DNA from 4 places in the Streptomyces blastmyceticus genome. Region 3 is predicted to be linked to each of the others. Evidence: riboswitches for the same ligand, from Rfam matches in the RefSeq annotation. Region 3 holds a riboswitch; each other region holds the start of a gene.
What was found. Region 3 has a riboswitch for cobalamin ahead of nicT (Nickel transporter NicT). Riboswitches for the same ligand answer to the same signal wherever they lie in the genome.
Positions count from the first base shown of each region.

Region 1: it holds a riboswitch for cobalamin, as region 3 does, so the genes downstream of both, ABD269_RS09565 (cobalamin biosynthesis protein) here and nicT (Nickel transporter NicT) in region 3, are expected to answer to the same signal.
Region 2: it holds a riboswitch for cobalamin, as region 3 does, so the genes downstream of both, nicT (Nickel transporter NicT) here and nicT (Nickel transporter NicT) in region 3, are expected to answer to the same signal.
Region 4: it holds a riboswitch for cobalamin, as region 3 does, so the genes downstream of both, ABD269_RS29785 (ribonucleoside-diphosphate reductase subunit alpha) here and nicT (Nickel transporter NicT) in region 3, are expected to answer to the same signal.

Region 1 is NZ_BAAABW010000011.1:23,405-31,068, reverse strand. It holds gene ABD269_RS09585 (alpha/beta hydrolase) at 71-1,195, opposite strand; gene ABD269_RS09580 (class II aldolase/adducin family protein) at 1,458-2,147, opposite strand; gene ABD269_RS09575 (inorganic phosphate transporter) at 2,261-3,499, shown strand; gene ABD269_RS09570 (hypothetical protein) at 3,512-3,727, shown strand; cobalamin riboswitch at 3,888-4,015, shown strand; gene ABD269_RS09565 (cobalamin biosynthesis protein) at 4,138-5,124, shown strand; gene ABD269_RS09560 (cobyric acid synthase) at 5,133-6,662, shown strand; gene ABD269_RS09555 (putative cobaltochelatase) at 6,718-7,664, shown strand, end outside.
Region 2 is NZ_BAAABW010000026.1:425,451-433,114, forward strand. It holds gene ABD269_RS24330 (TIGR04282 family arsenosugar biosynthesis glycosyltransferase) at 1-342, shown strand, start outside; gene ABD269_RS24335 (methyltransferase domain-containing protein) at 339-1,004, shown strand; gene ABD269_RS24340 (YidB family protein) at 1,097-1,489, opposite strand; gene ABD269_RS24345 (NAD-dependent epimerase/dehydratase family protein) at 1,592-2,641, opposite strand; gene nicT (Nickel transporter NicT) at 2,724-3,860, opposite strand; cobalamin riboswitch at 3,893-4,113, opposite strand; gene ABD269_RS24355 (APC family permease) at 4,280-5,836, shown strand; gene ABD269_RS24360 (YIP1 family protein) at 5,911-6,516, shown strand; gene ABD269_RS24365 (cytochrome P450 family protein) at 6,672-7,664, opposite strand, start outside.
Region 3 is NZ_BAAABW010000017.1:170,866-178,529, forward strand. It holds gene ABD269_RS16815 (FG-GAP repeat domain-containing protein) at 1-669, opposite strand, end outside; gene ABD269_RS16820 (helix-turn-helix domain-containing protein) at 1,317-2,306, opposite strand; partial or broken gene ABD269_RS35380 (IS5/IS1182 family transposase) at 2,557-2,652, opposite strand; gene nicT (Nickel transporter NicT) at 2,714-3,847, opposite strand; cobalamin riboswitch at 3,881-4,073, opposite strand; gene ABD269_RS16830 (ArsR/SmtB family transcription factor) at 4,154-4,519, shown strand; gene ABD269_RS16835 (cation diffusion facilitator family transporter) at 4,543-5,592, opposite strand; gene ABD269_RS16840 (winged helix-turn-helix domain-containing protein) at 5,743-6,168, opposite strand; gene ABD269_RS16845 (VOC family protein) at 6,229-6,597, opposite strand; gene ABD269_RS16850 (ArsR/SmtB family transcription factor) at 6,661-7,041, opposite strand; gene ABD269_RS16855 (hypothetical protein) at 7,038-7,403, opposite strand; gene ABD269_RS16860 (winged helix-turn-helix domain-containing protein) at 7,456-7,664, opposite strand, start outside.
Region 4 is NZ_BAAABW010000031.1:15,772-23,435, forward strand. It holds partial or broken gene ABD269_RS29770 (RNA polymerase sigma factor) at 1-546, opposite strand, end outside; gene ABD269_RS29775 (YciI family protein) at 665-1,087, opposite strand; gene ABD269_RS29780 (ribonucleotide-diphosphate reductase subunit beta) at 1,212-2,228, opposite strand; gene ABD269_RS29785 (ribonucleoside-diphosphate reductase subunit alpha) at 2,228-4,606, opposite strand; adenosylcobalamin-variant (AdoCbl-variant) riboswitch at 4,777-4,875, opposite strand; gene mctP (monocarboxylate uptake permease MctP) at 5,263-6,888, opposite strand; gene ABD269_RS29795 (DUF3311 domain-containing protein) at 6,885-7,148, opposite strand; gene ABD269_RS29800 (hypothetical protein) at 7,277-7,664, opposite strand, start outside.

The DNA.
Region 1 (7,664 bases), on a different contig from region 3:
ATCAACTGTCCGGTCCCGGACCAGCACCGGAAGGCGTTCGGAAAGGGCCGGTAACGGCCGGTGGAACCGCTCACATCAGGGGCGTGAGGAAGCGGCGGAGAGCCTCTTCGTAGGCCGCCGGGTTGACGTTCCACATGGCGGCGTGCGGGGCGTGCCGGACGGCGCGCAGATGTATCAGTTCCGGCCGCCGCGCGACGAGTTCGCGGGAGTGCGACCACGGCGCGAGGGTGTCGTCGGGGCCGTGCAGGAGCAGCACGGGCACGGTCAGCCGGGCGGGGTCGGTGGCGGTGAAGAGGGTGTCGGCACCCAGCCCCGTCCGGCCCTCCGCGGCACGGACCGCAAGCGGAAGCAGCGCCGCCGGGGTGCGGCGATAAGCGGCGCAGGTGCGGACGAGGGCCTGCCAGTCGAGCACCGGCGAGTCCATGACGACGCCCGCGACGCGCGGCGACAGCGCCGAGTCGAGGGCCGCGAGGAGGCTCATCGTGGCGCCCGTGGACCAGCCGTGCAGGACGATCCGGCGGGCGCCGTAGCGGACGGCGTAGCGGATCGCGGCGTCGAGATCGCGCCATTCCGCGGCGCCGAAGTGGCTGATGCCTTCCGGTGGACGGGGGGCGCCGGGGTCGCCGCGGTAGCCGAGGGCCAGGACGGGCAGGCGCAGCCGGTGCAGGAACGGCAGGACGACCATGGGGTGCTCGCGGGTCGTGCCGAGCCCGTGGACCGCGATCACCCACGTGCCGCGGTCGCCCGGGACGAACCAGGCGGGCAGCGGGCCGAGCTCCCCGGGCACCTCGACGTCGGCGTGGTCGAGGCCGAGGGCGTCGCGGGGGTTGCCGACGTGCACCTGCGGGGTGAGCCGGACGCGGGCGCCGGGCTCCAGCACGCCGTGCGTCACGCGCTCCAGCCGGCGTACGACGCAGTCGGCGGGGTGCGGGGTGTCTGCGACGGGGCCGACGACGGCGTGCAGGCCGGGCGCGGTCATCCCGTACGTACCGGGGCGCTGCGACTCGACGCTGCGGGTCAGGGTGACGGTGTCGTTGCCGACGGCGTGGACGGTGAGCTCCGGCACGTCCGGCAGCGGGCGGCCGGGCGGGGGCTTGAGCGCAGCGTCGGCGGCGTACCGTCCGGCCGCTATGGCGGCCGCTCCGGCACCGAGTACGGTCGTGGCGGCCAAGGCGGCCGCTCTCGCCGGGTGCACGTCTTCAGTGTGAGCGCGTGGTGAGGCTCTGGCCAGTGGGGACGAGGTGGGGGGCGCGCTCCCGGGTGCGGGTCCATTGCCGCCTGCGGCGGGAGCGGCCTGCGGCCGCGTCCTCAAACGCCGGACGGGCTGGATATCCAGCCCGTCCGGCGTTTGAGGACAAGCGGCGCAGCCGCTTCGGGGGTCTGGGGGTCTCCCCCAGTTTCGGGAAGGGGCGGGGTAGGGGAACAAACCCGCCGGGCCGCACCCGAACGCGGGTCGGTTACCCGCGCGGCTGGCCGTACCCGCTGAGTTTTCGCGTCGCCTCGGCGAGCTGGTCAAGAGTCAGCAGCGCCGGGCTGCCGCCGGGCACCGACGCCGACGTCAGCCACACGCGGCACATCCACTCCAGCTGAGCCGTCCGGTCGTACGCCTGGTCGAGGCTCGCCCCGTACACGACCGTGCCGTGGTTCCGCAGGAGGCATCCCGTGCGCCCCTCCAGGGCCCGCAGCATGTTGTGGGCGAGCTCGTCCGTGCCGTAAAGCGCGTAGTCGGCGACCCTTACCGGGCCACCGAGCGCCCCCGCCATGTAGTGGACCAGCGGCAGCTCGTCGACCAGGCCCGCGACGGCCGTCGCGTGGACGGCGTGGGTGTGCACGACGGCCGCCGCGTCGGTGGAGCGGTAGACGGCCAGGTGCATGGGGAGCTCGCTGGTGGGGGTCAACTCGCCGAGGACCTGGCGCCCGTCGAGGTCGACGCCGACCGCGTCCTCCGGTCCCAGCCGGTCGTACGGGACCCCGCTGGGAGTGACAAGAACGACATCTCCGACTCGCGCGGAGACATTGCCGGAGGTGCCCACCACCAGCTCGTCCGCGGTGGTGCGGCGGGCGGTGGAGACGACCTCGGCCCAGGCCCGCCCGACATCCCCGCCCATGTCGCCCTTGTCGTCGTGTGCTGTGTTCGATATCCGCATAGCCCTCTGCCTCCGGTTGGCGTCACCACTCGGTCCGACCCAGTTCACCTTCCGTTCACCCAGGGTCTTTACGGTCACCGCTGTACTGACCATCGAGCTGATTGCCTGGGTGAATGGAACACATCACGCTTCTCATCGGGATCGTGATCGTCACGGCCTTGGTGTTCGACTTTACGAACGGCTTCCACGACACGGCCAACGCCATGGCCACCACCATCTCCACCGGGGCGCTCAAGCCCAAGGTCGCGGTGGCGATGTCGGCGGTTCTCAATCTCGTCGGCGCGTTCCTGTCCGTCGAGGTCGCCAAGACCATCTCCGGGGGCATCATCGACGAGAGTGCCGGCATCAGACCCGAAGTGATCTTCGCGGGCCTGATCGGCGCGATCGTCTGGAACCTGCTGACGTGGCTGGCCGGACTGCCCTCCAGTTCCTCGCACGCCCTCTTCGGCGGCCTGATCGGCGCGACCATCGTGTCCGTCGGTTTCAACGCGGTGAACGCCGACAAGGTCGTCATGAAGGTCCTCATCCCGGCGGTCGCGGCGCCCGTCGTGGCCGGCATCGCCGCCATGGTCGCGACCCGGCTCACCTACCGGCTCGCCAAGGGCCGCGACGAGAAGGAGACCGCCAAGGGCTACCGCGCCGGGCAGATCGCCTCGGCCGCCCTGGTCTCCCTCGCCCACGGCACCAACGACGCCCAGAAGACGATGGGTGTCATCACCCTCGCGCTGGTCACCGGCGGTGTCGTCGCCCCGCACTCCGACCCGCCGCTGTGGGTCATCGTCTCCGCGGGCCTGGCCATCGCGCTCGGTACGTACCTGGGCGGCTGGCGCATCATCCGCACGCTCGGCAAGGGCCTCACCGACATCCAGCCGCCGCAGGGCTTCGCCGCCCAGACCGGCGCCGCGACCGTGATCCTCGCCTCCTCGCACATCGGCTTCGCCCTCTCCACCACCCAGGTCTGCTCCGGCTCGATCATGGGTTCCGGCCTCGGCCGCAAGGGCGGCGTCGTCCGCTGGTCGACCGCGGGCCGGATGGCCATCGCCTGGTGCCTGACGCTGCCGGCCGCGGGCCTCGTCGCCGGTGGCGCCGCGTTCCTCGCCGACCAGGGCGACTGGGGCGTCACCACCGTCGCCGTCCTCGGCCTGCTGGTGTCCGGCGCGATCTACGCCGCCTCCCGCCGCAAGCCCGTCACCCACGACAGCCTGGACGAGGTCCCGGACGCCGAGCCGGCGGGCGTGGTCACCGCCGCGCTCCAGGCCGTCGCCCCGCCGCCGGCCGGTCCCGTGGCCGCCGCCCCGGTGGTCGCCGTCTCCTCCGAAGCCGGGCGCACCCCCGCCGCCGCGGCGAGCTAAGGAATCCACACCATGCAGATCGACTGGGCAGCTCTTGGGCAGGTCTTCGGCGTCAGCCTCGTGGTGACCGTCGGATTGGTCGGCGTCTTCACTCTGGGGATCGTCGGCACGTCCTCCGCCTCCGCGGCGGGGACGCGGCCGGGTTCGCTCGCCCGCACCGGCGCGTACGCGTGCTTCGCGCTGTGCGCGGCCGCGGTGGGGTACGGCATCTACTTGATCGTCGCGTAGGTCGCGGCTGCGCCGCTTGTCCTCAAACGCCGGGTGGGCCGGATATCCAGCCCGCCCGGCGTTTTGGGTGCGCCCCCGAGGAACGAAGGCCAGCTCAGGACGGAAGTTGACGCCCGTTCACACCCCATGGTGGACTTCCGGGGCCAAACGGCGACAGCAGAGGAAGCCGGTGCGAGTCCGGCGCGGTCCCGCCACTGTCACCGGGGAGCGTCTCCCCCACCGGAGAGCCACGGCCCGCGCACGCGGGCGGGAAGGCCGGGGCGACGTCGATCCGGGAGCCAGGAGACTCTGGTCGCCGGTCACGTCGAACCAGGGCGCGGACCCTGAGTGAGGACACATCGCCATGCCCGGCTGCCGTCGACCATCCCGAACCCTCGTCCTCAGGTATCGCACGACGGCGGTCTGAGCCGATGCGCGCCGATCACCTCGGTTTCGCGTGCGGTGCCGCCCTCGGCTTCCTCGGCGACCTCGCCCTCGGCGACCCCCGCCGCGGCCACCCCGTGGCCGCCTTCGGCCGTGCCGCGCAGGCGGTGGAGCAGCGGCTGTGGCGCGACCACCGCGGCTACGGCGCCCTGCACACGCTGCTGTGCGCGGGCGGCACCGCGGCCGCCGCCGGAGCGCTGGCCCGTACCGTACGCCGTTCCCGCACCGCCGGCGTCGCCCTGACCGCCGCCACCACCTGGGCCGTGCTGGGCGGCACCTCGCTGGGCCGCGAGGCGCGGGCCATCGGGGGCGCGCTCGCCGCCGGTGACATCGAGGTCGCCCGGGAGCGGCTGCCGCACCTGTGCGGGCGCGACCCGCAGGCGCTGGACGGCGCGCAGATGGCGCGCGCGGTCGTGGAGTCCGTCGCCGAGAACACCTCCGACGCCGTCGTGGGCGCCCTCGTCTGGGGGGCGCTGGGCGGGGTGCCGGGGCTGGCCGGGTTCCGTGCCGTCAACACCCTGGACGCGATGGTCGGCCACAAGTCGCCGCGCTACCGGCGCTTCGGCTGGGCCTCGGCCCGGCTCGACGACGTCGTCGGCTGGCCCGGCGCGCGGCTGACCGCCGCCCTCACCGTCCTCGCCGGTCCCGACCCGCGGGGCGCCTGGCGGGTGGCCCGGCGCGACGCGTCCCGGCACCCGAGCCCCAACGCGGGCCCGGTGGAGGCCGCGTTCGCCGGGGCGCTCGGCGTGCGCCTCGGCGGCACGCTCGCGTACAAGGGCCGCGTCGAGCACCGCCCCGTCCTGGGCGCGGAGAACCGCCCCGTGGAGACCGCCGACATCGAGCGCGCCGTGCGGCTCTCCCGACGCGTGTCGCTGCTGGCGCTGGGCGTCGCGATCGGGGTGCGGGCCGCCGTCTCCCGGGGCCGTGCGGCGGGCAGCCTTTCCCCAGATCGCCTTACGAGGAGGAACCGGTGACAGCGGAGATGAGCGGGCCCCCGGGCCCGCTGGGCGGGGGCCTGCTCGTGGCCGGGACGACCTCGGACGCGGGCAAGAGCGTGGTGACCGCCGGGATCTGCCGGTGGCTGGTCCGCAAGGGCGTCAAGGTCGCGCCGTTCAAGGCGCAGAACATGTCGCTCAACTCCTTCGTGACCCGCGAGGGCGCGGAGATAGGCCGCGCCCAGGCCATGCAGGCGGCCGCCGCCCGGGTCGAGCCGTCGGCCCTGATGAACCCCGTGCTGCTCAAGCCCGGCAGCGACCGCAGCAGTCAGGTGGTGCTGATGGGCAAGCCGGTGGGCGAGCTCAGCGCCCGCGGCTACCATTCGGGGCGGCAGGAGCAGTTGCTGGGGACGGTCACCGACTGCCTGGCCGAGCTGCGCCGCACCCACGACGCGGTGATCTGCGAGGGCGCGGGCAGCCCCGCCGAGATCAATCTGCGGCGCACCGACATCGTCAACATGGGCATAGCCCGGGCCGCGCGGCTGCCGGTCGTCGTGGTCGGCGACATCGACCGGGGCGGGGTGTTCGCGTCGTTCTTCGGTACGACGGCGCTGCTGTCCCGTGAGGACCAGGCCCACATAGCGGGCTATCTGGTCAACAAGTTCCGGGGCGACGTGACGCTGCTGGAGCCCGGTCTGAAGATGCTGCGGGACCTGACCGGGCGGCCCACCGTCGGCGTGCTGCCGTTCGCCCACGGCCTCGGCATCGACGAGGAGGACGGCCTGCGGGTGTCGATGCGCGGGGCCGTGCGGGAGTCGGTGGTGGCCCCGCCGCACGGCGCGGACGTGCTGCGCGTCGCGGTGTGCGCGGTGCCGCTGATGTCGAACTTCACCGACGTCGACGCGCTCGCCGCCGAACCGGGCGTCGTCGTGCGCTTCGTGGACCGCCCGGAGGAGCTGATCGACGCCGACCTGGTCGTCGTGCCGGGCACCCGCGGCACCGTACGGGCGCTCGCCTGGCTGCGCGAGCGCGGGCTGGCGGACGCGATCGCGCGGCGCGCGGCGGAGGGCCGGCCGGTGCTGGGCGTCTGCGGCGGCTTCCAGGTGCTGGGCGAGCGCATCGAGGACGAGGTCGAGTCGAAGGCGGGCACGGTCGAGGGCCTCGGCCTGCTGCCCGTACGGGTGCGGTTCGCCCGGGAGAAGACGCTGGCCAGACCGGTCGGCGAGGCGCTGGGCGAGCGGGTGGAGGGCTACGAGATCCACCACGGCGTCGCCGAAGTGCTGGGCGGCGACGAGCCGTTCCTGGACGGCTGCCGCTCGGGCGCGGTGTGGGGCACGCACTGGCACGGCTCGCTGGAGAGCGACGGCTTCCGGCGGGCGTTCCTGCGCCGCGTCGCCGAGGCCGCGGGCCGGGCGTTCGTACCGGCGCCGGACACGTCGTTCGCGGCGCTGCGCGAGGAGCAGCTGGACCGCCTGGGCGATCTCATCGAGGAGCACGCGGACACGGACGCGCTCCTGCGGCTGATCGAGGACGGCGTGCCGGCCGGCGCGCCCTTCATCCCGCCGGGCGCGCCGTGAACGCCCCCGCCGCGCGGACCAGTCAGAGCAATTCCCTCGAAGGGGGTACCCGTTGATGGCCTCGGCCACCTATCCGTTCACCGCGGTCGTCGGGATGGACGACATGCGCCTGGGCCTGCTGCTCAACGCGATCTCCCCGTCGATCGGCGGAGTGCTCGTACGGGGCGAGAAGGGCACCGCGAAGAGCACGATGGTGCGCGGCGTCGCCGCGCTCATGCCCGCTGTCGACGTCGTCGGCGGCTGCCGCTTCTCCTGCGCTCCGGACGCCCCGGACCCGGCGTGCCCCGATGGCCCCCACGAGTCGGGGGCGGGCGACACCCGGCCCGCCCGGATGGTCGAACTCCCCGTCGGCGCCTCCGAGGACCGGCTCGTCGGCGCGCTCGACATCGAGCGGGCCCTGTCCGAGGGCGTGAAGGCCTTCGAGCCGGGCCTGCTCGCGGACGCGCACCGCGGAGTGCTCTACGTCGACGAGGTCAATCTCCTCCACGACCACTTGGTGGACCTGCTGCTCGACGCGGCGGCGATGGGCGCCTCGTACGTCGAGCGCGAAGGCGTATCCGTACGCCACTCCGCCCGCTTCCTCCTCGTCGGCACCATGAACCCCGAAGAGGGCGAGCTGCGCCCGCAGTTGCTCGACCGGTTCGGGCTGACCGTCGAGGTCGCGGCCTCGCGGGAGACCGAGGAGCGGGTCGAGGTCGTGCGGCGCCGGCTCGCGTACGACGAGGACCCGGCCGCCTTCGCCGCCAAGTGGTCCGCCGAGGAGGAGACGCTGCGCGAGCGGATCGCCGCCGCGCGGGCGCTGCTGCCGGACGTGCGGCTGGGCGACGGCGCGCTGCGCCGGATCGCCGCGGTGTGCGCCGGTTTCGAGGTGGACGGCATGCGCGCGGACATCGTGACCGCGCGGACGGCCACCGCGCTGGCCGCCTGGGCGGGGCGTACGGACGTGACCGCCGAGGACGTGCGGCAGGCGGCCCTGCTGTCGCTGCCGCACCGGCGACGGCG
Region 2 (7,664 bases), on a different contig from region 3:
ATGGACACCCCGCAGGTCACCGCCGCGCTGCTGGCCCCCGCGCTGGCGGACGGCGCGTGGCACGGGTGCGACGCGTGGTTCGGCCCGGCCGCCGACGGCGGTTTCTGGGCGCTCGGCCTGGCCGAGCCCCGGCCCGAGCTGTTGCGCGGCGTCCCCATGTCCACCGCCCGCACCGGGGCCGTCCAGCGCCGCCGCCTCACGGACGCCGGGCTCGTCGTGCGCGACCTGCCCGAACTCCGCGACGTGGACACCGCCGACGACGCGGCCCGGGTCGCGGCCGCGGCACCGCACGGACTCTTCGCGGCGACCGTCGCGGCGGGGGACCGGGAGCACGCCCGGTGACCACCAGCGAACTGACCCGGCGCCGGGCCACCGGCGCCTGGAGCGCCGACCCCTACGCCGACGCCGTGCACCTCGGGCGCGGGCCCCTCTTCCTGCGCCGCGCGGACGGCTGGCTGCTGCCTCTCGAGGTGGAGCGCTGGTGCGGCCACGCGGACCCCGCCGACAGGACCGTGCTGGACCGCTGCGAGGGCAAGGTCATCGACATCGGCTGCGGCCCCGGCCGCCTCGTCGCCGCCCTGGCGGCGCTCGGCCGCCCGGCCCTGGGCGTCGACCTGAGCCCGGCGGCCGTAGCCCGCACCCGCCGCACGGGGGGCGCGGCGCTCTGCCGGTCCGTCTTCAACCCGCTGCCGGGCGAGGGGCGTTGGGGAACGGCGCTGCTCGTCGACGGCAACATCGGGATCGGCGGCGACCCCCGCACCCTCCTCGCCCGGGTCGCCGCCATCACCGCGCCGCGCGGGCTCCTCCTCGTCGAGGCCGCGGCGGCGGACGTCGACGAGCGGGTGCAGGTGCGGGTGGACGACGGCCGGGGCCGGCTCGGGCCCGCGTTCCCCTGGGCGCGCGTGGGAGTGACCGCGCTGCTGCGGCACGCGGGCGCGGTGGGGTGGCGGATGGTGGACCGCTGGGAGTCGGGCGACCGGCACTTCGCGGCGCTGCGGCTCTGACACGGCCGCCCCGGCCCCCGGCGCGACTGCGCCGGGGGCCGGGGCGGATCCGCACATCGGATGCGGCCGGGAGAGAGCGCCCCCCGTCCGGATCAGCCGCCCTGGTGCTGGGCGATCACTTCTTCCAGCGAGCCTTCGGGAATCTCTCCCGTGGGCGTCAGTTTGTCGACCGCCTGCGGGATCACCTGCGCCAGCTGGTCCGCCGCTTCCTCCGGCGTGATGCCCGCCTTCTGGGCGACGTGGTCGAGCGCCTGGTACGGCAGCGCCTGCGCCACCTCCGGCCCGCTGACCGGTTCGTTGGCCCCGGTGCTCACCCAGGACCGGGTCTTCGGACCGAGGCCGCCCTCCCCGAGCTGCTGCAACAGGCCGGAGAGCGACTCCCCTCCCCCGCTGCCGAGCGCGCCGAGCAGCGAGCCCAGCAGAGAGCCTCCCTTGCCGCCGCCGAGCAGTCCGCCGAGCAGGGTTCCCAGGTCGTTGTCCGCCATGTCTGCCGCCTTTCCTGGAAGCGCACCGATATGCCATCCATCTATCCCGGGAGGGCACCTCCGGCGCGGGCGGGCGGGATGTTCACCCGTACGCAGCCACGGTCAGACGCGCTGGGGCGCCCGCGCGAACTCCGTCATTCCCTCCGGGAAGCCCACCTCCGCGCGCCAGCCCAGCTCTTCGCGCAGGCGCCGCGACGAGGCGGTGATGTGCCGGACGTCGCCGAGGCGGTACTCCCCCGTGACGACGGGCTCCGGCCCGCCGTACGCGGCGGCCAGGGTGGTGGCCATGTCGCCGATGGTGCGGGGGGTGTCGCTGCCGCAGTTGTACGCGCGCAAGGTGCCCGCGGGGCGGTCGGCGAGGTGTTCCAGGGCGAGGGCGTTGGCGGCGGCCACGTCCCGTACGTGCACGAAGTCCCGGCGCTGGCGGCCGTCCTCGAAGACGCGGGGTGCCTCGCCGCGGGCGAGCGAGGAGCGGAAGAAGGAGGCGACGCCCGCGTACGGGGTGTCGCGGGGCATCCCCGGCCCGTAGACGTTGTGGTAGCGCAGCGAGAGGGCCGTGCCGCCGGTGGCGCGGGCCCAGGCGGCGGCCAGGTGTTCCTGGGCGAGCTTGGTCGTCGCGTAGACGTTGCGGGGATCGACGGGCGCGTCCTCCTCGACGAGGCCCGGCGTCAGTTCCCGGTCGCAGCGCGGGCAGTGCGGTTCGTAGCGCCCGGCGTCGAGGTCGGCGGCTGCCCGGGGGCCGGGGCGCACCGGGCCGTGCCGGGGGCATTCGTAGCGGCCCTCGCCGTAGACGACCATGGAGCCGGCGAGGACCAGGCGGCGTACGCCCGCGGCGGCCATCTCGGCGAGGAGGACGGCCGTGCCGAGGTCGTTGCAGCCCACATAGGCGGGCGCGTCGGCGAAGTCCTTGCCGAGGCCGACCATCGCGGCCTGGTGGCAGACGGCGTCGACGCCGCGCAGGGCCCCGGCCACGGCCGTGCGGTCGCGGAGGTCGGCGTCGGTCCACTCGACCCCGGCGGGCCGGGGCGGAGCCTCGGGATGGGCCGCGGGCAGCAGCGCGTCGAGGACGACGGGCCGGTGCCCGCGGGCGGTGAGTGCGGTGACGATGTGCGAGCCGATGAAGCCCGCGCCTCCGGTGACGAGTACGCGCATGGACCCGACGTTAGGGGCGCGGGCGGCGGCGCGCCCGCACCGGCGCCGCCCTGTCACCGGTCCGTAAGAACCGCGGCGCCCGTCAGGCCGCCTCGCCCGGGGCGTCGGCCGCGCGCGCCGCCCACCGCTGTTCGACCTTGCCGAAGCGCCAGTAGGCGAGCGCGATCGCCCAGACCACCACGAACAGGCCGACGATGACGAAGCCGACGTTGTCGAGGTTCAGGCCCGAGATCCAGCCGGTGACCGCGTCGTTCATGTCGAGCTTCTCGTGCAGCACGGTGACCAGCTCGATGGTGCCGATGAGGAAGGCCACGGCGATCGAGAGACCGGTGATGGTGAGGTTGTAGTAGACCTTGCGGACGGGATTGGAGAACGCCCACTGATAGGCGAAGTTCATGAAGGTGCCGTCGAGGGTGTCGAAGAGGCTCATGCCGGCGGCGAACAGCAGAGGCAGGCACAGGATCGCGTACCAGGGCAGCCCGGCGGCCGCGCCGCTGCCCGCCATCACCATCAGGGTGACCTCGGTGGCGGTGTCGAAGCCGAGGCCGAAGAGGAAGCCCAGCGGGTACATCTGGCCGGGGCGGGTGATGGAGCGGGTGAAGCGGCCGAGGATGCGGTTCATGAAGCCGCGCGAGTCCAGGTGCTGCTCCAGCTCGGCCTCGTCGTAGCGGCCCTCGCGCATCGCGCGGAAGATGCGCATGATGCCCGCGAGGGCGATGAGGTTGAGGGCGGCGATGAGGTAGAGGAAGCCGCCGGAGACGGTCGTGCCGACGACGCCGAGGGTCTGGTGGGTGGTGGACTGCTCGTCCATCAGCTTCCCGGCGAGCTGGGTGCCGCCCGCCACCAGCGCCGCCATCAGGACGACCACGCTGGAGTGGCCGAGCGCGAACCAGAAGCCGACGGAGACCGGGCGCTTGCCGTCGGCCATCAGCTTGCGGGTGGTGTTGTCGATCGCGGCGATGTGGTCGGCGTCGAAGGCGTGCCGCATGCCGAGGGTGTAGGCGGTGACGCCGAGCCCGACGCCGTAGACCTTGGAGTCCACGGTGTAGTGGTCGGGGACGACGAGCAGGTAGAGCACGCCGAAGGCGACGACGTGCAGGGCGGCTATGACGGCCAGCAGGCCGGCGGTGCGCACGGTGTCCTGGCGGCGCCAGCGGAAGGCGGACGGCTTGCCTTCGGGTATGGCGGTGGATCCGGGTATGTCGGTGGGCAGAGTCATCTGCGGGTCACGCTCCAGCACCTCGTGGAATGTCCTCGTGAGATGCCGTGGCCGGTCTCCTGGCTTACGGGTTCGCTCGCGCCCGTCCCCGCCTTCCCGGCAGCCGGCTGCGGCCAGTGGCTCCGCGCACCCATGGGGGTGGTGCGCGAAATGGGACGGTAACTCCCCGATCACAGTGGCGAGGGCCGCTCCGGCCTGGGACCACAAGGGTCCGTCACCGGTCTTCCCGAACACCACGGCCGGGCCACCTTACGCTCCGACCGGCGCTCATGGCGAGCAAGTGGCAGTTGACACAGCTGTGCGGGAAGCCCGGCGGGGCGCGCCGCGGACATCCGTACGCAGTGCTGGACGCGCCCCGCGGGCCGGTGCTACCAGTGCAGTTGACGGCTCACCCCATCCGGCAGAGAGAGGGCACGCCCATGGCGGACACCGGGCAGGAACCGGAGCAACGGGTCGGATTCGTACGCCGGATCGGGCTGTTCCAGGCCACCACCATCAACATGAGCCAGATGTGCGGTATCGGACCCTTCGTCACCATCCCCTTGATGGTGACGGCGTTCGGCGGGCCGCAGGCGGTGATCGGCTTCGTCGCGGGCGCGCTGCTCGCGCTCGCCGACGGGCTGATCTGGGCGGAGCTGGGCGCCTCGCTGCCCGGGGCGGGCGGCAGTTATGTGTATCTGCGGCAGGCGTTCCAGTACCGCAGCGGGAAGCTGATGCCGTTCCTCTTCGTGTGGACGGCGATGCTGTTCATCCCGCTGGGCATGTCGACCGGGATCATCGGCTTCGTGCAGTACCTCGGCTATCTGTGGCCGGGCATGGGGCAGACGGCCGGTGACCTCGTCGGGCTGGCGGTCATCGTCCTCATCGTCGCGGCGCTGTGGCGGCGGGTCGAGAACATCGCGAAGCTCACCGTGGTGCTGTGGGCGGTGATGATCGCCTCGGTCGTCCTCGTGATCCTCGCGGCGTTCACCCACTTCAGCCCCGACCGGGCCTTCACCTATCCCGCCCACGCCTTCGCGCTGACGACCAATCACTTCTGGATCGGCTTCGCGGCGGGCCTGACCATCGGCATCTACGACTACCTCGGCTACAACACCGCGGCCTATATGGGCGCCGAGATCAAGAACCCCGGGCGGACGATGCCGCGCGCGATCATCTACTCCATCCTCGGCATCATGGCGATCTATCTGCTGCTCCAGATCGGCACACTGGGGGTCGTCGACTGGAAGCAGATGCTCGACGAGAACTCGACGGCGCACTCCTCCGTCGCCTCCGCGGTCCTGGAGGCGGCCTGGGGCAAGGGCGCGGCCCGCACGGTCACGGTGCTGATCCTCGTCACGGCGGTCGCCTCCGTCCTCACCGGTCTCCTCGGCGGCTCCCGCGTGCCCTGCGACGCCGCGCGGGACAAGGTCTTCTTCCGCTCCTTCGGCACCCTGCACCCCCGCCACCACTTCCCGGTGCTGGGGCTGGTGTCGATGGGGGTCATCACCGCCGTCGGCTTCCTGATCGGCCGTCATACGGATCTGACCACGCTGATCCAGCTGCTGACCACCGTGATGGTGATCGTGCAGGCGCTGGCCCAGGTGGCGGCGGTGTCGGTGCTGCGCCGCCGGCAGCCGGGGCTGCGGCGCCCGTACCGGATGTGGCTCTATCCGCTGCCGAGCCTGGTGGCGCTGGTGGGCTGGCTGGTGATCTACGGCTACGCGGACAAGAACTCCCCCGGCAGGCACCCCATCGAATGGTCGCTCGCCTGGGTCGCCGCGGGCGGTGTGGCGTTCGTGCTCTGGGCGCGCCACGAGAAGGTGTGGCCGTTCGGTCCGCGCGAGATCTCGGAGGAGTACCTGCACGCCCCGGACCCCGACGCCGGTGCCGACCCCGACGGCTCCGCGGGCCCGGACGCGGGCCCCGACCCGGACGCGGGACCGGGCGTGGGCCCGGGCGCCGACACCGATCCCAGGGCGCCCGCACCGGTCTGACGTGGCCTCACGCGCGGGATCCCGGGCGGCCCGGCCACCGGTGGCCGGGCCGCCCGGTGATAGAAATTGCATCCATGCCCGTGACCCCCTCGCCCTCCGCACCCGCTTCCTCCGCACCGCGCGCCCCGGCCGCGGCACCGCGCAGACTGCTCTGGCACCGCCTCATATTCGGGCTGTGGCTCCGGCCGGTCGAGGTGCTCGACGAGGCCCGGGACCGCAGCGTCTGGGGCGCGGCGGCGTTCCTGTGCCTGCTCTCCGGTGTGCTGGGGACGCTGGGGAGGGACGACTTCCGGGCGCAGTGGCGCGTCAGCCCCTCGCTCGCGCTGCAGGCGATGGCCATCGCCGACGGCGTCCTGCTGCTCGCCAGTCTGCTGCTCGGTGCCGCCACGCACGCGATAGCCCGCAGGCTCGGCGGCAACGGCAAGTTCGGCCCGACGGTCACCCTGTTCGTGGTGATCTTCTGGGCGACGGATCTGCCGCGGCTGGCCCTCGACGCCTGGCTGCCCGGCAGCTCGTACGCCGTGCGGGCGGCGGCCTGGATCACCGCGGGCTTCGGCTACGCGTTCTCCGCGCTGCTGATCCGGGGCCAGCATCATCTGCCGACACACAAGGCGGTGGCGGCGGTGAGCATCCAGATGCTGGCGGCGACCGCGCTGCTGAAGTTCCCGACCGGCGGCTGAAGTCCTCGCCCGGCCCCTGTCGTCACGCCCGGAGGAGAACCGGGGTGGAAGTCGACGGCCCGCCCGGTGCGACGGGGGATGCACACCGGGCGGGCTCACGCACAGTTCTACCTCATCAAGGATGGGTTATGCACCAAAAACCTGTTCGGCTTTTTCTATGACCACCGCACGGGGAGCGAAATCAGGCCACGCGCCCGCACCGAGGGCCGCCACTTCAGCTCCTCGCGCGGCACGTCGAGCTCCAGCCCCGGGAATCGCTCCAGCAGCGCTGCCAGCGCCGTTTCCATCTCCATCCTGGCCAGCGGCGCTCCCAAGCAGTAGTGGATGCCGTGCCCCAGCCCCAGGTGGCCGGAACGATCACGGTTCGGATCCAGCCGTTCCGGATCGGTGAAGTGACGAGGATCACGATTGGCCGAGGCGATGGAGAGCAGCACGGTCTCGCCCGCGGGCACGGTGACACCGCCGATCTCGACGTCCTCCAGCGGAAACCGCCGGATCGCCAGGGGTGTGGGGCCGTCCCACCGGTTGAACTCCTCCACCGCCGCGCCGAGTCCGGCCGGATCCTTGCGCAAGGATCGCATCAAGGCCGGGTGGTCCAGCAGGGCGAGGACGGAGTTGGCGATGAGGTGGACGGAGTTCTCGTAGCCGGCGAAGAGGATGAGGAAGGCCAGTGAGGTCAGCTCGTCCTCGGAGAGCCGGTCGCCGCCCTCGCCGTCGCGGGCCGCGATCAGATCGGAGAGCAGGTCGTCCGCGGGGTCGGCGCGCTTGCTCGCGATGAGCCCGGTGAAGAAGCGCATCATGTGCCCGACGGCTTCCTTCATCAGGTGCGGCCGCTCGGGGTCCGGGGTGATGAGGGCGTCGGTCCAGGCCCGGAAGTCGCGCCGGTCCGCCTGCGGCACGCCCAGCAGGTCGCAGATGACGGTGATGGGCAGCGGCCCGGCGTAGGCGGCGAGGAGGTCGGCGCGCCCGTCGGCCTCGACGGCGTCCAGGAGTTCGTCGGCGACCTTGCGGACGGGCGCGCGGAGCTTGTCGATCCGGCCGGGGGTGAACGCCTTGACCACCAGGCGGCGCACGCGGGTGTGGTCGGGCGGGTCCATGTTCAGCAGATTCGCCTCCAGGGCCGGAGGCAGCGCGAAGCCGCTGTAATT
Region 3 (7,664 bases):
GCCCGTCGCCGTCTCCACCGCGATGACGTCGGTGATCCCGTCGCCGTTCAGGTCGCCGACCGCGGTGACGTTCGTCATGCCCTTGTCGGGCACGGTCGCCGGCGTTTCGAGGACGCGGTTGTAGCGGTAGGGCTTGAAACCGCCGTTGTTGATGTAGCTGCGGGAGTAGGTGGCCTTGCGGGCGTTGGTGCCCGGTCTGGCGTGCTCCATGATGTTGGCCGTCGTGTGGCTCGAGTCCGTCCAGCCGGTGAAGAGCACGACGTGGCTGTCGATGTTGTTCAGCGCGTCGCCGGGCTGGAGGTCGTCCAGACTGCCGAGCCGAGTGGAGTACTGGGGAAGCGTCCAGGTGGTCGCGCTGGTGGGCAGGTGCCAGGCCATGGACACCAGTCCGGAGCAGTCGGTGCGGTAACTGCGCCCCTGGAGGTCCGGGTAGTAACCGGACTGGCTGTAGGGGACGCCCTTGTCGATCCAGTACTGCACCCGCTGGATCATCTCGGTGCGGCCTATCTCACCGCCGACCGTCGAGGTGGCTGCGGCGGCGGCCTTCACCGTCGCCGCCCGCGGGGCGGGCGCGGCCTGGGAAGGGACGGTGACGCTCAGGACGACGGCGCCGAGCACCGAGGCCAGCAGAGCCGAGCGGACGGCGGGCCGTCGTACGAATACGGACATGCGGGATCTCCTTGAAAACGGAAACGGAAAAGGGCAAGGGCTGAGGCAGGTGGGAAGAGTGCGGAGCACAGGCCGCAGCAGAGGATCGACGCCGCGCGGAAGCCGGGTACGGCGCGATGCGGCAGGGTGAACCGGGGAGGGGGCACGCAGGCCCGGAGGAGGACCGGAGGGATCCAGAAGTCCCCGGCGGAGAAAGGTGCGACGCGCGTTCCCCGGTGCCGGACCGGCCGGGAACATCCCCGCATTGGCGGCGCGTCAGATAATCCGGAAGCCGTCGCGGCGGCCGGAGCGCCGACCGCGGTTCAGGCGGAGGGAACCACGGTGCCGCCCTCCCCGGCGGTGACAGGGCCCGCCGCCGGGGTCGGCGTCGTCACCGTCGGGAACAAGGGCCGGTGGCTGTCAGCGTGTGCTGTGCCGGAAAGGACGCCGAGCCCGAGCACGGTGGTGGTGGCGAACGGCATGGCGGTGCGTCGGGCCTGCAAGGAAATCCCCCTGGTGCTGTGAATGTTCGTCGTGCCGCGGCAGGATCACACGACGCACGGGGCCTCCCGGTTCCCCTGCGCCTCCTCCGTGCCGGCTGTTACCCACCATGTCGGACACACTGCCGGAAGTCGTTCGCACAGAGCCCACAGTTATTGGCAATCAGTTCACACTGTTGGCTCAGGACCGCAGAGGGCTTGGAGCCGGTAGTCCCTGGGCGGCATGCCGTAGGCGGTGCGGAAGGCGCGCGTGAAATCGCCGGCGCGGGTGAAGCCCCAGCGAGCGGCGATCGCGTGGATGGTGGCGGAGCTCATCGCGGGGTCGGCCAGGTCGCGGCAGGCGCGTTCCAGGCGCTGGTGGCGGATGAAGGCCGCGACCGTCTCGTGCTCGGCCTGGAAGAGGCGGTGCAGATAGCTGGTGGAGATGTTGTGCACGGCGGCGATCCCACCGGGGGTCAATCGCGGGTCGTGAAGGTTCCGCTGGATGTGGGACCGGATGCGCAGCACGAGAGTCCGGCTTCGTGTTTCCGGCGGAAGGGACCGATCGGCATCCAGAACGTGAGCGAACAGTGCGGACAGCAGGTCGATCACGACCGTCCCCAGACGCGGGCCGTCGGACGGCCGGTAAGGACTGCTGTCCGTCGTCAGCTGAGTGAGGAACTGTACGAGCAGGGCGCCCAGCCCTTCCCGGCCGGACAGTCCTCGGGCGAACAACCGGTCCATCTTGTCCTGCGGCAGGTGCAGCAGCGACTTGGGGATTTCGATCCCGATCCCCGAGAACAGATCCGGGCCGTTGGCGGAGAAGACTTCGACAGCTCGTGAGCTGTCGAAGATCTGTATCTCATAGGCGCCGTACACGGCCTTCTGGTCGGACCAGGAGACCCGGTTGGTCCCGGAAAGGGGAATCCCGATGTGGTACTGCTCGGGGTCGGACCGGCGTATGAGCTTGGGGGTCCTTCTGAAGCGAAGGCTCTGGTGGGTCGTGGGCCAGACGTGGAGCGCCCCGAGCTCCAGCACCCGCTGATACGCCTGGTAGTCCGCAGCGTCTTCGCTGTGCAGGTCCAGCGGCGCGTGGGTTCGGCCGACGCGCTCGCACCAGGAATCGAACCGGATCTCGGGAGGCAGACGGTCGGTCCGGAACTCGTTCTCTATCAGCATCCGTTTTCTCCCTCTCATGGTCTCGGCACTGTCCCCGCCGCTCCCCGGATCAGGCGCCGAGGGGGCAGACAGCAATTCTCGGTGCAGTCCCCGGAACTCTGCCGTCCGGTACCGTTCAGCCATGTGGGCGCCCGTCCAGCGGGCGCTGGCGTTGCGCGGGCACCGCAGCTTCGCCGACAACCTGTTGGCCCCGTTGTACGCGTTGAACGTGGGCGACCCGGCCGCACTCGGCGTCGGGCGGGCGGGCGAGTCACCCTTGCAGCGATAGCCGAATCGCAGCAAGGGTGACCGTGCCCTGGAAGACGTACGCCCTCTGGTCGTACCGCGTCGCCATGGCCCGGACTCCCGAGGAAGACATTGACTGCCCCCGGACCATCGGGGCCTCTGGCACCGGTCGGTGCCTTGGTTCAACTCGATGTCGGCGGGCGGTGCTTCCACCGGTGCTCGACCTTGGCCAGGCGCCAGTAGCCCAGGGCGCAGGCCCATACCGCGATGAAGAGTCCGACGATGATGAAGCCGACGTTGTTGAGGTCGATGCCCGAGATCCAGTCGGTGACCGGGTCGTTCAGCGCGAGCTGGTCGTGCAGGACCCCGACGAGCTCGATGGTGCCGATGAGGAAGGCCACGGCGATCGAGAGACCGGTGATGGTGAGGTTGTAGTAGACCTTGCGGACGGGGTTGGAGAACGCCCAGTGGTAGGCGAAGTTCATGAAGGTGCCGTCGAGGGTGTCGAAGAGGCTCATGCCGGCGGCGAACAGCAGCGGCAGGCACAGGATCGCGTACCAGGGCAGCCCGGCGGCGGCGCCGGATCCGGCCATCACCATCAGGGTGACCTCGGTGGCGGTGTCGAAGCCGATGCCGAACAGCAGACCGACCGGGTACATCTGGCCGGGTCGGCTGATGGATTTGGTGAGGCGGCCGAGGACGCGGTTGAGGAACCCGCGGTTGTCGAGGTGTTTTTCCAGTTCGGACTCGTCGAACTGTCCGGCGCGCATGGCCTTGAAGACGCGATGGATGCCGGCCAGGGAGGCCAGATTGAGCGCGGCGATGAGGTAGAGGAAGCCGCCGGAAACCGAAGTGCTGACCACGCCGAGGGTCTGATGGGCACTGGAGTTGTCGTTGGTGAGTGTGCCCACGACCTTGGCTCCGGCAGAGATGAGGCCGGCGAGGACGACGACGATGGTGGAGTGGCCGAGGGCGAACCAGAAGCCCACCGATATAGGGCGTTTGCCGTCGGCCATCAGCTTGCGGGTGGTGTTGTCGATGGCGGCGATGTGGTCGGCGTCGAACGCGTGCCGCATGCCGAGGGTGTAGGCGGTCACGCCCAGGCCGAGGCCGAAGACCTGATTGCCGACGGTGTAGTGGTGCGGGGCGACCATCGTCACCAGGATCCCGAAGGCGACGACGTGGAGGGCGGCTATCACCGCCAGCAGCCCGCCGGTGCGTATCCAGTCCTTGCGTTCCCAGCGGATCACCGGAGTGGCCGGGACGGCCACTGCATCGGCGACGGACGGTGGGGGAGCGTTTTGGGGCAGGGACATTTCGCGGCCGCCTCTCCAGCACCTCGTGGATGGTCATCGTGCGGTGCCGTGGCCGGTCTCCTGGCTGACGGGTCGAACGCCGATGCACCGGCCTTCCAGGGCGGGGTGCCCCGTGGCTTTCCCGCTCGCGCGGGGGTGAGTGGTGCGTCAGCTTCCCGATCACAGTGGCGAGGGCCGCTCCGGTCTCACACCGGTCTTCCCGAACACCACGGCGGGAACACCGTATTGGCCGAGAAGCATCGGCTGCAAGCCTGCAAAGGTATGCAGGTATCGATTTTTTACACAGCAACGGGTAAGGATGGGATCATGCATCTGATCCCCGAGGGGCGTACGCGCCGAAGCGCGATCGACGAGCACACGGTCTGTGACGCCATTGCGGGCATCGGTGACCACACGCAGGTACGTGCCTGGGCGGAACGATTCGGCTTGCTCTCGGACCCCGGGCGCCTGTCCCTTCTGCTCGCCCTGCACCGGGCCGGCCCCATCGCTGTGTCCGACCTTGCCCTCGCCACCGGCATCAGGGACACCGCCGTGTCCCAGGCCCTGCGCCTGCTGCGCGCCTCCGGCACCGTCCTGGCCGAAAAGGACGGTCGCGTCGTCCGCTACAGCCTCCGCGACCCGGAGATCGCCGCCCTCCTCGACAGCCTTCCCGCCGCCGGACCGATGGTCTGAATCCTCAGGCGGGGACTGGATGATCAGGCCACCAGGTGGTGGGCGAGGGCGGCATGGGGGTCGGCGCCGTCGCTGGTGTGGTCGATGTGCACGGTCGCGGCGGTGAGACGGGGGACTGTGTGGATGAGGGCGTGCTCGGCGGCGACAGCGAGGGCGTGGGCCTGGACGACGGTCAGGTGCGAGTCGACGATGATGTCGGCCTCGGCGCGCAGGGCATGGCCGATCCAGCGCATACGGACCTGACCGACGCCGCGGACACCGTCCACGGTGTGCAGTGTCTGCTCGGCCGTGTCGACGAGTTGAGGATCGACGGAGTCCATGAGTCGTCGGTAGACCTCGCGGGCGGCGTTCCGCAGCACCATGAGGATGGCGGCTGTGATGAGCAGGCCGATCACCGGGTCGGCCAGGCGCCAGCCGAGGGCGGCGCCGCCTGCGCCGAGAAGGACGGCGAGGGAGGTGAAACCGTCGGTGCGGGCGTGCAGCCCGTCGGCCACCAAAGCGGCCGAGCCGATCCTGCGGCCGGTACGGATGCGGTACCGGGCCACCCACTCGTTGCCGATGAACCCGGCCACGGCTGCCCCGGCCACGGCCCACAGATTCGTGATGTCCCGGGGGTTCAACAGCCGGTCGACAGCTTCGTAGGCGGCCAGCGCGGATGAAGCGGCGATGGTGAGCACGATGGCGACGCCTGCGAGGTCCTCGGCACGACCGTAGCCGTAGGTGTAGCGGCGGTTCGCCGCGCGGCGCCCGAGGACGAAAGCGGTGCCCAGTGGCACGGCGGTCAGGGCGTCGGCGCCGTTGTGGATCGTGTCGCCGAGCAGCGCCACCGACCCCGACAGCGCGACGATCACTGCTTGGACCACTGCGGTCGAACCCAGGACACCGAGCGAGAGCCAAAGGGCGCGCATGCCCTCGCGTGAGGTCTCCATCGCGGCGTCGACCTTGTCCATGGCCTCATGGCTGTGCGGGGTCATCAGGTGGGCGAGCTGGTGCCGTATTCGTGCCCACCTGCCGGTACGGCCCTGGTCATGTGTGTGGCCAGGGCCGTGCGAGTGAGTGCGGGTGCCTGCCATGTGCCCACCGTGGCATACCAATTCGATTGCGGCTACAACCGTCGTACTCCTGCTGACCAGGTGCGATGTCGTCGCACCTGCTGAGGCCGGGCATCTGTGCAACGAGGGCCCGGGAGAAAGCTCAGGTCGGTCGCCTCTGGGCAGGTGTGCTCAGGGTGCCGCTCTTGATGGGTCGTATGTGTAGCCGACGTTGCGCACGGTGGTGAGGGCGGCGCGGTGTTCCGGTCCGAATTTGCGGCGGAGGCGGGCGATGTGGACGTCGATGGTGCGGGCGTCGCCGACGGGTGGCCGGCCCCATACGGCGCTGATGAGCTGGTGGCGGGTGTGCACTTGACGGGGGCGGGAGGCCAGGTGGGCGAGGAGTTCGAACTCGACGTACGTCAGGTCGAGCTGTCGTCCGCCGATGACGGCCGTCCGTTGCAGCCGGTCGATGACGAGGGCTCCGGATTGGACGGGGAGGGGCGTGGTGAGCCGTGGGGAACGGGGTGCCGGGCCACCGGAGGGACGCGTGTCCGCCGGGGCGGCGGACGGGCAGCCGCTGTGGAGGCGCTGGAGTCGGGGGTAGCTCAGGTACATGGCTGCTCCTGGCGTGCTGGGCGGAACAGGGGAAGGAGAGAGAGGGGCCGGGGCGGGTCGTCAGGGTTTGGGCTCCAGGAATTCCAGGCGGTTGCCGACCGGGTCCTGGCTGTAGAAGCGGCGGTATCCGGGGAGGTTGTCGTCCCAGACGACCTGGGCGCCGTGGGAGGCGAGCCAGGCGGCGAAGGCGTCGATGCCGGTGACGCGGAGCCCGGGGTGGGCCTTGGCCGAGGGGCGGAACGGCTCCTCGATGCCCAGGTGCAGCTGGACGCGCCCGTCGGCGGCGGTGAACCAGCACCCGCCACGGGTGGCGAGGACGGGTGGCTTGGGGACTTCCTTCATGCCGAGGGCGTCGATGTAGAAGGCGCGCAGGAGGTCCTCGCTGCCGGCGGGGGCTGCGAGCTGGATGTGGTCAAGTGCGGTGAGCATGTCGGGGCCTTCGCTGGTGTGCGGGTGATCGGGGGCTGCGGTGCCAGGGGCGACATGGCCGTATTACGTGCCCGTGGCCTGTCGGCCGACGAGTGCGGCCTCCTCCAGCAGCCCTGGGACGTGCTCGTCCGTGGTCCGGTAGAACATGCGCGTCCCCTCGCGGCGGGAGGTGACCAGGCCCACCGCCCGCAGTCGTGCCAGGTGTTGGGAGACCGCGGCGTAGTGCGAGCCGACCATCTCCGCGAGTTGTCCCACCGACTGTTCCTTCTGGTTCAGCGCCCACAGCAGTCGGAGCCTGGTCGGATCCGCCACGGCCTTGAGCACCACGACCATGCGGACGGCTTCGAACGGGTCCGGCGCCGCGGTCCGGCCGGCCGCGTGGCCGGTATCCGTACGGTTCCGGTGCGGTGCTGTCGCGGTGGTGCCGATGCGGGTGGGGTTCACGCGACGGCCTCCCTGCTGAGCTGGCGAGCCTGCGCGCCGTGCAGGCTCCAGTGCAGGTCACGTACGTCGCTTTCCGCGGACAGTCTGGTGATCAGCTGTTCCAGGAGGACGACGGCGGGGCCTTCGACGGCGAGGGTGACCCACACATGGACCGCAGAGTCATGGTCCTGGCTGGTGCGCAGGCCGAGCAGGTGTATGCCGGGCTTGAGGCCGAGTACGCACAGGGCCCGCACCTTGGCCTCGTTCCGGGCGTCGCACAGCGCGTGCACCGTGGCACGGGAGCCGGGGCCGACGGCTCCGGTCCGAGCGACGCGGGCGGGCGACCCGGTCGTCCTGTGCAGGTGTCGGGGAAGAAAACGCATGGTGGCACCCCCTCTTGGGTACGTCCCGTCGGGCGCCGACGGGGTGGACGGATCAGTGGGCACCGTGCGCTCGCGGTGCCGCCTTCGTCGGGTCGAGTACGTATCCGGCTTGTCCCGCGCTCATGACGACGGCTCCGTAACGGTGGCCGAGCTTGTGGCGCAGGCTGCCGATGTGAACGTCGACCGTGTGCTTCTCGCCCACGGCGCACTGCTGCCACACCAGCTGCATCAACTGATCGTGACTGAAGGGCCGTTTGGGGT
Region 4 (7,664 bases), on a different contig from region 3:
TCGAAGGGGACCTCCGCCTTGGCCAGGCTCCGCTTCGCCCGCACGATCCTCCCCCAAACCTTCGGCATGGGAGGTGCCCCCAGCGACGGTCGGCTCGGTGACAAGGAAGGCGCGGGCGATCTCACCGGTGGTGAGCCCGCCGAGCAGCCGGAGCGTGAGCGCGACCCGCGCTTCCGTGGACAGCACCGGGTGGCAGGCGACGAACACCAGCCGCAGCAGATCGTCCTCGATGACGGCCGGCTCCGGAGCCGGCCACTCCGTCTCCAGGTCGTGGCCGAGCAGGGCGAGCTTGCGCGCGTAGGTCTCGTTGCGGCGGATCAGATCGACCGCCCGGTGCCTGGCCGTGGCCATGAGCCAGGCGCCCGGATTGTCCGGGACGCCCGACTCGGGCCACTTCTCCAGGGCGATGACCAGCGCGTCCTGCGCGAGCTCCTCGGCGATGCCGAGGTCACGCACGATCCGCGTCAGCCCGGCGATCAGCCGTGCCGACTCGACACGCCACACCGCCTCGATCGCGCGGTGGGTGTCGGAGGTCGTCACGGTCACCCATCGTACGAAGCGGGTGCCGTGTCCGGCGGATCCTGTGGTCGTTCTGCGGATGGTCGTCGTCCGCACCACCGCTGCGCGGCGCTTGAGGACGTTCCGCCGCAAGCCCGGCAGCGGACTAGCGCTGCTCGCGCAGCGACTCCCGCATGGCCGCCTCGCGCGCCGCGTCCTCGGGGGAGAGGACGCACTCAGGGAAGTCGGTGGGCTCGAAGACCTGCCGGACCTCGATCTCGCCGTCCTGGAACGGCACGCGCCGCGCCCATTCGAGGGCCTCGTCGCGGTCCTTCACCTGGATGATCCAGAAGCCGGCGATCAGCTCCTTCGTCTCCGCGAAGGGCCCGTCGGTGACGACCGGCCGCCCGCCGGAGAACGTGACCCGTGCGCCCTTGGCGGAGGTCTGCAGGCCGTCGGCCGCGAGCAGCGCACCGGCCTTGACCAGCTGCTCGTTGTACTGCGCCATCTCGGTGACCAGCTCCTTGGACGGCAGTACGCCGGCCTCGGACTCCTCGGTCGCCTTGACGATCATCATGAAGCGTGCCATCGCGCGTCTCCTGTTCGCGGGTGCGGGCGGGACGCCGGGCGGAGGTTTCCGCCCGGCCGTTCCCGGCCCTTCACCTATACGTCGAACAGCGGACGCGCGGATCGACACGCCGCACGAAGATTTTTCAGAACTCGTCGTCGAAGGAGACCGAGCCCTCGACCGCCACCTGGTACGCGGACGCGCGGCGCTCGAAGAAGTTGGTCAGCTCCTGGACGTTCTGCAGCTCCATGAAGGAGAACGGGTTCTCCGAGCCGTAGATCGGCGCGAAGCCGAGGCGCTGGAGGCGCTGGTCGGCCACGCACTGGAGGTACTCGCGCATGGACTCGGTGTTCATGCCCGGCAGGCCCTCGCCGCACAGGTCGCGGCCGAACTGCAGCTCGGCCTCGACGGCCTCCTTCAGCATGTCGGTGACCTGCTGCTGGAGCTCGTCGTCGAAGAGGTCGGGCTCCTCCTGGCGGACCGTGTCCACGACCTCGAACGCGAAGTTCATGTGCATGGTCTCGTCACGGAACACCCAGTTGGTGCCGGTGGCCAGGCCGTGCAGCAGGCCGCGGGAGCGGAACCAGTAGACGTACGCGAAGGCGCCGTAGAAGAACAGCCCCTCGATGCACGCCGCGAAGCAGATCAGGTTGAGCAGGAAGCGACGGCGGTCGGCCTTCGTCTCCAGCCGCTCCAGCTTCTCGACCTCGTTGATCCACTTGAAGCAGAACTGGGCCTTCTCGCGGATCGACGGGATGTTCTCCACCGCGTCGAAGGCGGCGGCGCGGTCGTCCGGGTCGGGGAGGTAGGTGTCCAGCAGCGTCAGATAGAACTGGACGTGCACGGCCTCCTCGAAGAGCTGCCGCGACAGGTACAGCCGCGCCTCGGGGGAGTTGATGTGCTTGTACAGCGTCAGCACGAGGTTGTTCGCCACGATCGAGTCACCGGTCGCGAAGAACGCGACCAGGCGGCCGATCATGTGCTGCTCGCCCGGGGACAGCTTCGCCAGGTCGGCGACGTCCGAGTGGAGGTCGACCTCCTCGACAGTCCAGGTGTTCTTGATCGCGTCGCGGTAGCGGTCGTAGAAGTCCGGGTACCGCATCGGGCGCAGCGTGAGCTCGAAACCCGGGTCCAGCAGGTTCTTCTGTTCAGCGGTCGACATTACTGGCAGGCCTCGCAGGACTCGGGGTTCTCAAGGGAGCAGGCGACGGCGTCGGCGTCGGGCACGGCCTGCTGCACGGGGACGGTGGCGGCGGCACCGGCGGAGCGCGCGATCCGGGTGGCCGGGCGCGAGCGCAGGTAGTACGTCGTCTTGATGCCCTGCTTCCAGGCGTACGCGTACATCGAGCTGAGCTTGCCGATGGTGGGCGACGCCATGAAGAGGTTCAGCGACTGGCTCTGGTCCAGGTACGGCGTACGGGCCGCGGCCATGTCGATCAGGAAGCGCTGCGGGATCTCCCACGCCGTGCGGTAGAGGTCGCGCACCTCCTTGGGGATCCACTGCATGTCCTGGATCGAGCCGTTGGCGTCGGTCATCGCGTCACGCGTGGTGCGGTCCCAGACGCCGAGCTTCTTCAGGTCCTCCACCAGGTAGGTGTTGACCTGGAGGAACTCACCGCTGAGGGTCTCGCGCTTGAAGAGGTTGGAGACCTGCGGCTCGATGCACTCGTACACGCCCGCGATGGACGCGATGGTCGCCGTCGGCGCGATCGCCAGCAGCAGCGAGTTGCGCATGCCGACCCGGGCGATGCGGGCGCGCAGCGCGTCCCAGCGGCCGGCCCAGCGCTGCTCGGCGTTCGGGTAGTGGTCCGGGTGCAGCACGCCGCGGGCGGTGCGGGTCGCGGACCAGGCCGGGTGCGGGCCGTGCCGCTCGGCGAGGTCGGCGGACGCCTCGTACGCCGCGAGCATGATCCGCTCGGAGATCCGGGTGGACAGCTCCTTCGCCTCGGGGGAGTCGAAGGGCAGCCGCAGCCGGAAGAAGACGTCCTGGAGGCCCATCAGGCCCAGGCCCACCGGGCGCCAGCGGCTGTTGGAGTTCCCGGCCTGCTCGGTCGGGTAGAAGTTGATGTCCACGACGCGGTCGAGGAAGGTCACGGCCGTACGGACCGTACGGTCGAGCTTCTCCCAGTCCATCTCGCCGTCGGTGCCCAGGTGCTGGGCCAGGTTGACCGAGCCGAGGTTGCAGACGGCCGTCTCGCCGTCGTCGGTGACCTCGAGGATCTCGGTGCAGAGGTTCGAGGAGTGGACGACCTTGCCGGGCTCGGCGGTCTGGTTCGCGGTGCGGTTGGACGCGTCCTTGAAGGTCATCCAGCCGTTGCCGGTCTGCGCGAGGGTGCGCATCATCCGGGAGTACAGCACCCGCGCGGGGATCTGCTTGACGGCCTTGCCCGCGGCCTCGTAGGCGCGGTACGCGGCGTCGAACTCGTCGCCGTAGAGGTCGACCAGGTCGGGGGTGTCCGCCGGGGAGAACAGCGACCAGTCGGCGTCCGCCTCCACGCGGCGCATGAACTCGTCCGGGATCCAGTGCGCGGTGTTGAGGTTGTGCGTGCGGCGGGCCTCCTCACCGGTGTTGTCGCGGAGCTCCAGGAACTCCTCGATGTCCGCGTGCCAGGTCTCCAGGTAGACACAGGCCGCGCCCTTGCGCCGGCCGCCCTGGTTGACCGCCGCGACGGAGGCGTCGAGCGTGCGCAGGAACGGCACGATGCCGTTGGAGTGCCCGTTGGTGCCCCGGATCAGCGAGCCGCGCGAGCGGATGCGGCTGTAGGACAGGCCGATGCCGCCGGCGTGCTTCGACAGACGCGCCACCTGGTGGTAGCGGTCGTAGATCGAGTCCAGCTCGTCCAGCGGCGAGTCCAGCAGGTAGCAGGACGACATCTGCGGGTGGCGGGTGCCGGAGTTGAAGAGCGTGGGGGAGGAGGGCAGGTACGACAGGGTGCTCGTCAGCCGGTACAGCTCGGCGACGTCCTCCAGCGCCTGCTCCGTGTGGTTCTCGGCCAGGCCGCAGGCCACGCGCAGCAGGAAGTGCTGCGGGGTCTCGATGACCTGCCGGGTGATCGGGTGGCGCAGCAGGTAGCGGCTGTGCAGGGTGCGCAGGCCGAAGTAGCCGAAGCGGTCGTCCGCGCCGTCGAGGAGCGCCGCGTCGACGAGCGCGTCCAGCCGCTCGGCGTGGGTCGTGACGAAGGCGGCCGTGTCGTCCGTGATCAGGCCCTCGCGGTGCCCGGTCGCGACGGACGCGGAGAAGGAGAGCGCGCCCTGTCCGGCGGCCTCTTCGGCGATGGCGAGGGTGAGCAGCCGGGCGGCGAGCTTGGAGTACTCGGGCTCCTCGGCGATCAGACCGGCGGCGGCCTCGGTGGCCAGGGACCGCAGTTCGGCCTCGTCCGAGCCCGGGTGGCGGCCCCGCAGCGCGGCGGCGGCGACCTTTCCGGGGTCGGTGGCGGGCAGATCGGCGGTGAGGTCTGTCAGGGTGCGCAGCAGCGCGGTCCCGGGGCCGCCGGTCGCTTCCACGGACGCTGAGACCGGATCGGCGGGCGCGATGGTCACTGAGGCTCTCCCTCGCTCGGCAAGGGGCCGGGCGGGTGGCGCGCGACGGGCGCGTACGGGCATGCCTCTTTGCACCAGGGCATGCTCGTAGCGTCCATCGGCCCAACCCGCGAGGCCCGGACGAATACAAAACGCCCGGTGCCGGCCGGGGCGGCGCGGCGGTGGGCGTGCTGTCGGCAGGTACTCGGACTCCTGCATGCGTCATTACGGCATACATGCACCGTTGCGGGACAGTTCCGGATTTCCACCGGATTCCCCTGCGACGACAGCGAGGACGAGCATACATCTAGTGCTGGCCGTCGCACGCACCACCACATCTTGTGTCGCGCGGTAATCGGATGGGTCTGAATGTGCTAACAGGGCCTGGCGGCAAGGGGCATGACGAAGGGCCGTCACGCGCCTGTCCGGCGCGCGACGGCCCTGGGTGATCCGGTGGGTGGCGGGCTGCTCGGCAGCCCGCCTGGGGGTGCTCTGAGGGGCATCTAGGGGTCAAGCGTGAAGGTTCCCGGGGTGCGCAATCCAGCCCGTCCGGCGTTTGAGGACGCTCCCGCAGGGAGCTCCCGCCGGAGGCGGCAACGGACCCGCAGCCGGGGGTCTGGGGCACGAGCCCCAGTTTCGGGAAGGGGCGGGGCTGGGGAAAAAGCCCGCCGCAGGCGTCAGTGCCCGCCCGGCGCCCCCGCGGTAGCCGGCGGCAGCTCCGCCTGGACCCCCTCGTCGCCCGCATCCGCCGTGTAATCCGACGGCTTCGTCTCGTCCACACCATCCCGCACGCCCACCGCCTTGAACACCACCGTGAGCACGACAGCGACAAGCACGTTCAGGATGAACGCCGTGAGCCCGATATACCCCTTCTCCCCGATGAACGGAATCAGGTTGGTATTCCCGAAATGATCCTGTGTGGCACTCGGCGTGTCATACGCCCGCCATGTCCCGTACGCCATGCCCACCGCCCAGCCCGCGAGCAGCCCCCAGCGGTGGAACCACCGGGTGAAGAGCCCGCCGACGAGCGCCGGCACGGTCTGCAGGATCCAGATGCCACCGAGCAGCTGGAAATTGATCGCGACCGTCTTGTCCATCGTCAGGACGAAGATCAGGGCGCCGACCTTCACCAGCAGCGAGGCGAGCTTGGAGACCTTGGCCTCGTGCTCGGGGGAGGCGTCCGGCTTGATGAAGTCCTTGTAGATGTTCCGCGTGAAGAGATTCGCCGCGGCGATCGACATGATGGCCGCCGGCACCAGCGCGCCGATGCCGATCGCGGCGAAGGCCACGCCCGTGAACCAGTCCGGGAACATGTCCGCGAAGAGCTGCGGAATGGCCAGCTGACCGTTCTTCACCTTGACGCCCGCGGCGATCGCCATGAAGCCGAGCATGGCCAGCAGGCCCAGCATCAGGGAGTAGAGCGGCAGGATCGTGGTGTTGCGGCGGATGACATTGCGGCTCTTGCTGGAGAGGACCGCGGTCACCGAATGCGGATAGAGGAACAGCGCCATCGCCGAGCCGAGCGCGAGCGTCGCGTACGCCCATTGCGCGTCCGGGCCGCTCACCAGGGAGCCGCGCGGTTTGCCCGTCGCCGGATTCTTCTCGGCGAAGGCATCACCCGCCTTCGCGAAGATGTGCTCGAAACCCCCGAGCTTGATGGGGATGTAGATGATGGCCACGATGATCACGATGTAGATCAGCGCGTCCTTGACGAAGGCGATCAGCGCGGGGGCCCGCAGTCCGGCCGAATACGTATAGGCCGCGAGCACGCCGAACGCGATGAGCAGCGGCAGGTCCTTCATGAACCAGTTGGACCCGCCACCGACCCCCAGCACGTCCAGTACGGCCTGGATGCCGACGAGCTGGAGCGCGATGTACGGCATGGTCGCGAGAAGTCCGGTCAGCGCCAGGGCCAGTGAGAGCCCCTTCGAGCCGAACCGCCCGCGGACGAAGTCCGAGGACGTCACATAGCCGTGCTTGTGCGCCACCGACCACAGGCGGGGCAGGAAGGTGAACACCAGCGGATAACAGAGGATCGTGTACGGCACCGCGAAGAATCCCGCCGCGCCGCCCGCGTAGATGGCCGCCGGCACGGCGACGAAGGTATACGCGGTATAGAGGTCGCCGCCCAGCAGGAACCACGTGATCCAGGTGCCGAACGAACGGCCGCCCAGTCCCCACTCGTCGAGGTTGTCCGCGTTCTCCGCCCGCCGCCAGCGCGACGCGACGAATCCCATGACCGTGACGACCAGGAAGAAGAAGATGAACACGGCGAGCGCCACGCCGTTCACGCCGTCCTTCATGCGTGCCCACCCGCTTCCGTCCTACGGGTCCGCTCGTGGCGGCGCACGATGATGTACGCGATGACGGTGAGCCCGGTCGATATCGGCACCCAGGCCATCTGGTACCAGTAGAAGAACGGAATGCCGATGAATGTGGGCGTGAGCCGGGAGTAGGAGTCGACCCACAGCATCGCGACGAAGGGGATGGCGAGACATACCCCGGCCACGATCATCGGCACCGTGACGACTGCGGCCCTGCGGCCGCTCTCCGGTGGCTCCATCGGTGGCTTTGTCGGTGGTTCCGTCATGGTGGCGACTCCCCCCTTGGTGATCACTGCGTGATGCGCAGGAAATCTAGGTCAGGGTCCTGCCGGGCGTCACCCCCTGTCCGCATATCGGTATGACAACGTCATCCGGCGGGCCGTGCCTGTACGTACGCCTCCAGCGAGGCTCGAACGGCGCTCATGCCGCGCCGAGTTGCCGCCACCGCTCCGGAGGCATCGCTTCCGGCCGTCTCCAAGCGGCAGTCACGGCACTCGGTTTCATCGGCGACGGGCCGGATCACCCGCCCGCAGCCACCGCCGCACGCCCGCAGGGGGTTGGGGCGCGGCACGGGCTCGGGAGCCGGTTCCGGCATCTTCCGCGTGAGCCGGTCGCGGAGGAGCCCGACGGGGGAGTGGACGCGGTCCGGAAGCCCGTCGGTGAGCTCTTGCCGCATCTCCTGGAGCGTGGCCCCGCGTGACAGCCACTCCCCGGCGAGCGGCGCGAGCTCTTTCACATCCCGCCCGGAAAGCCGC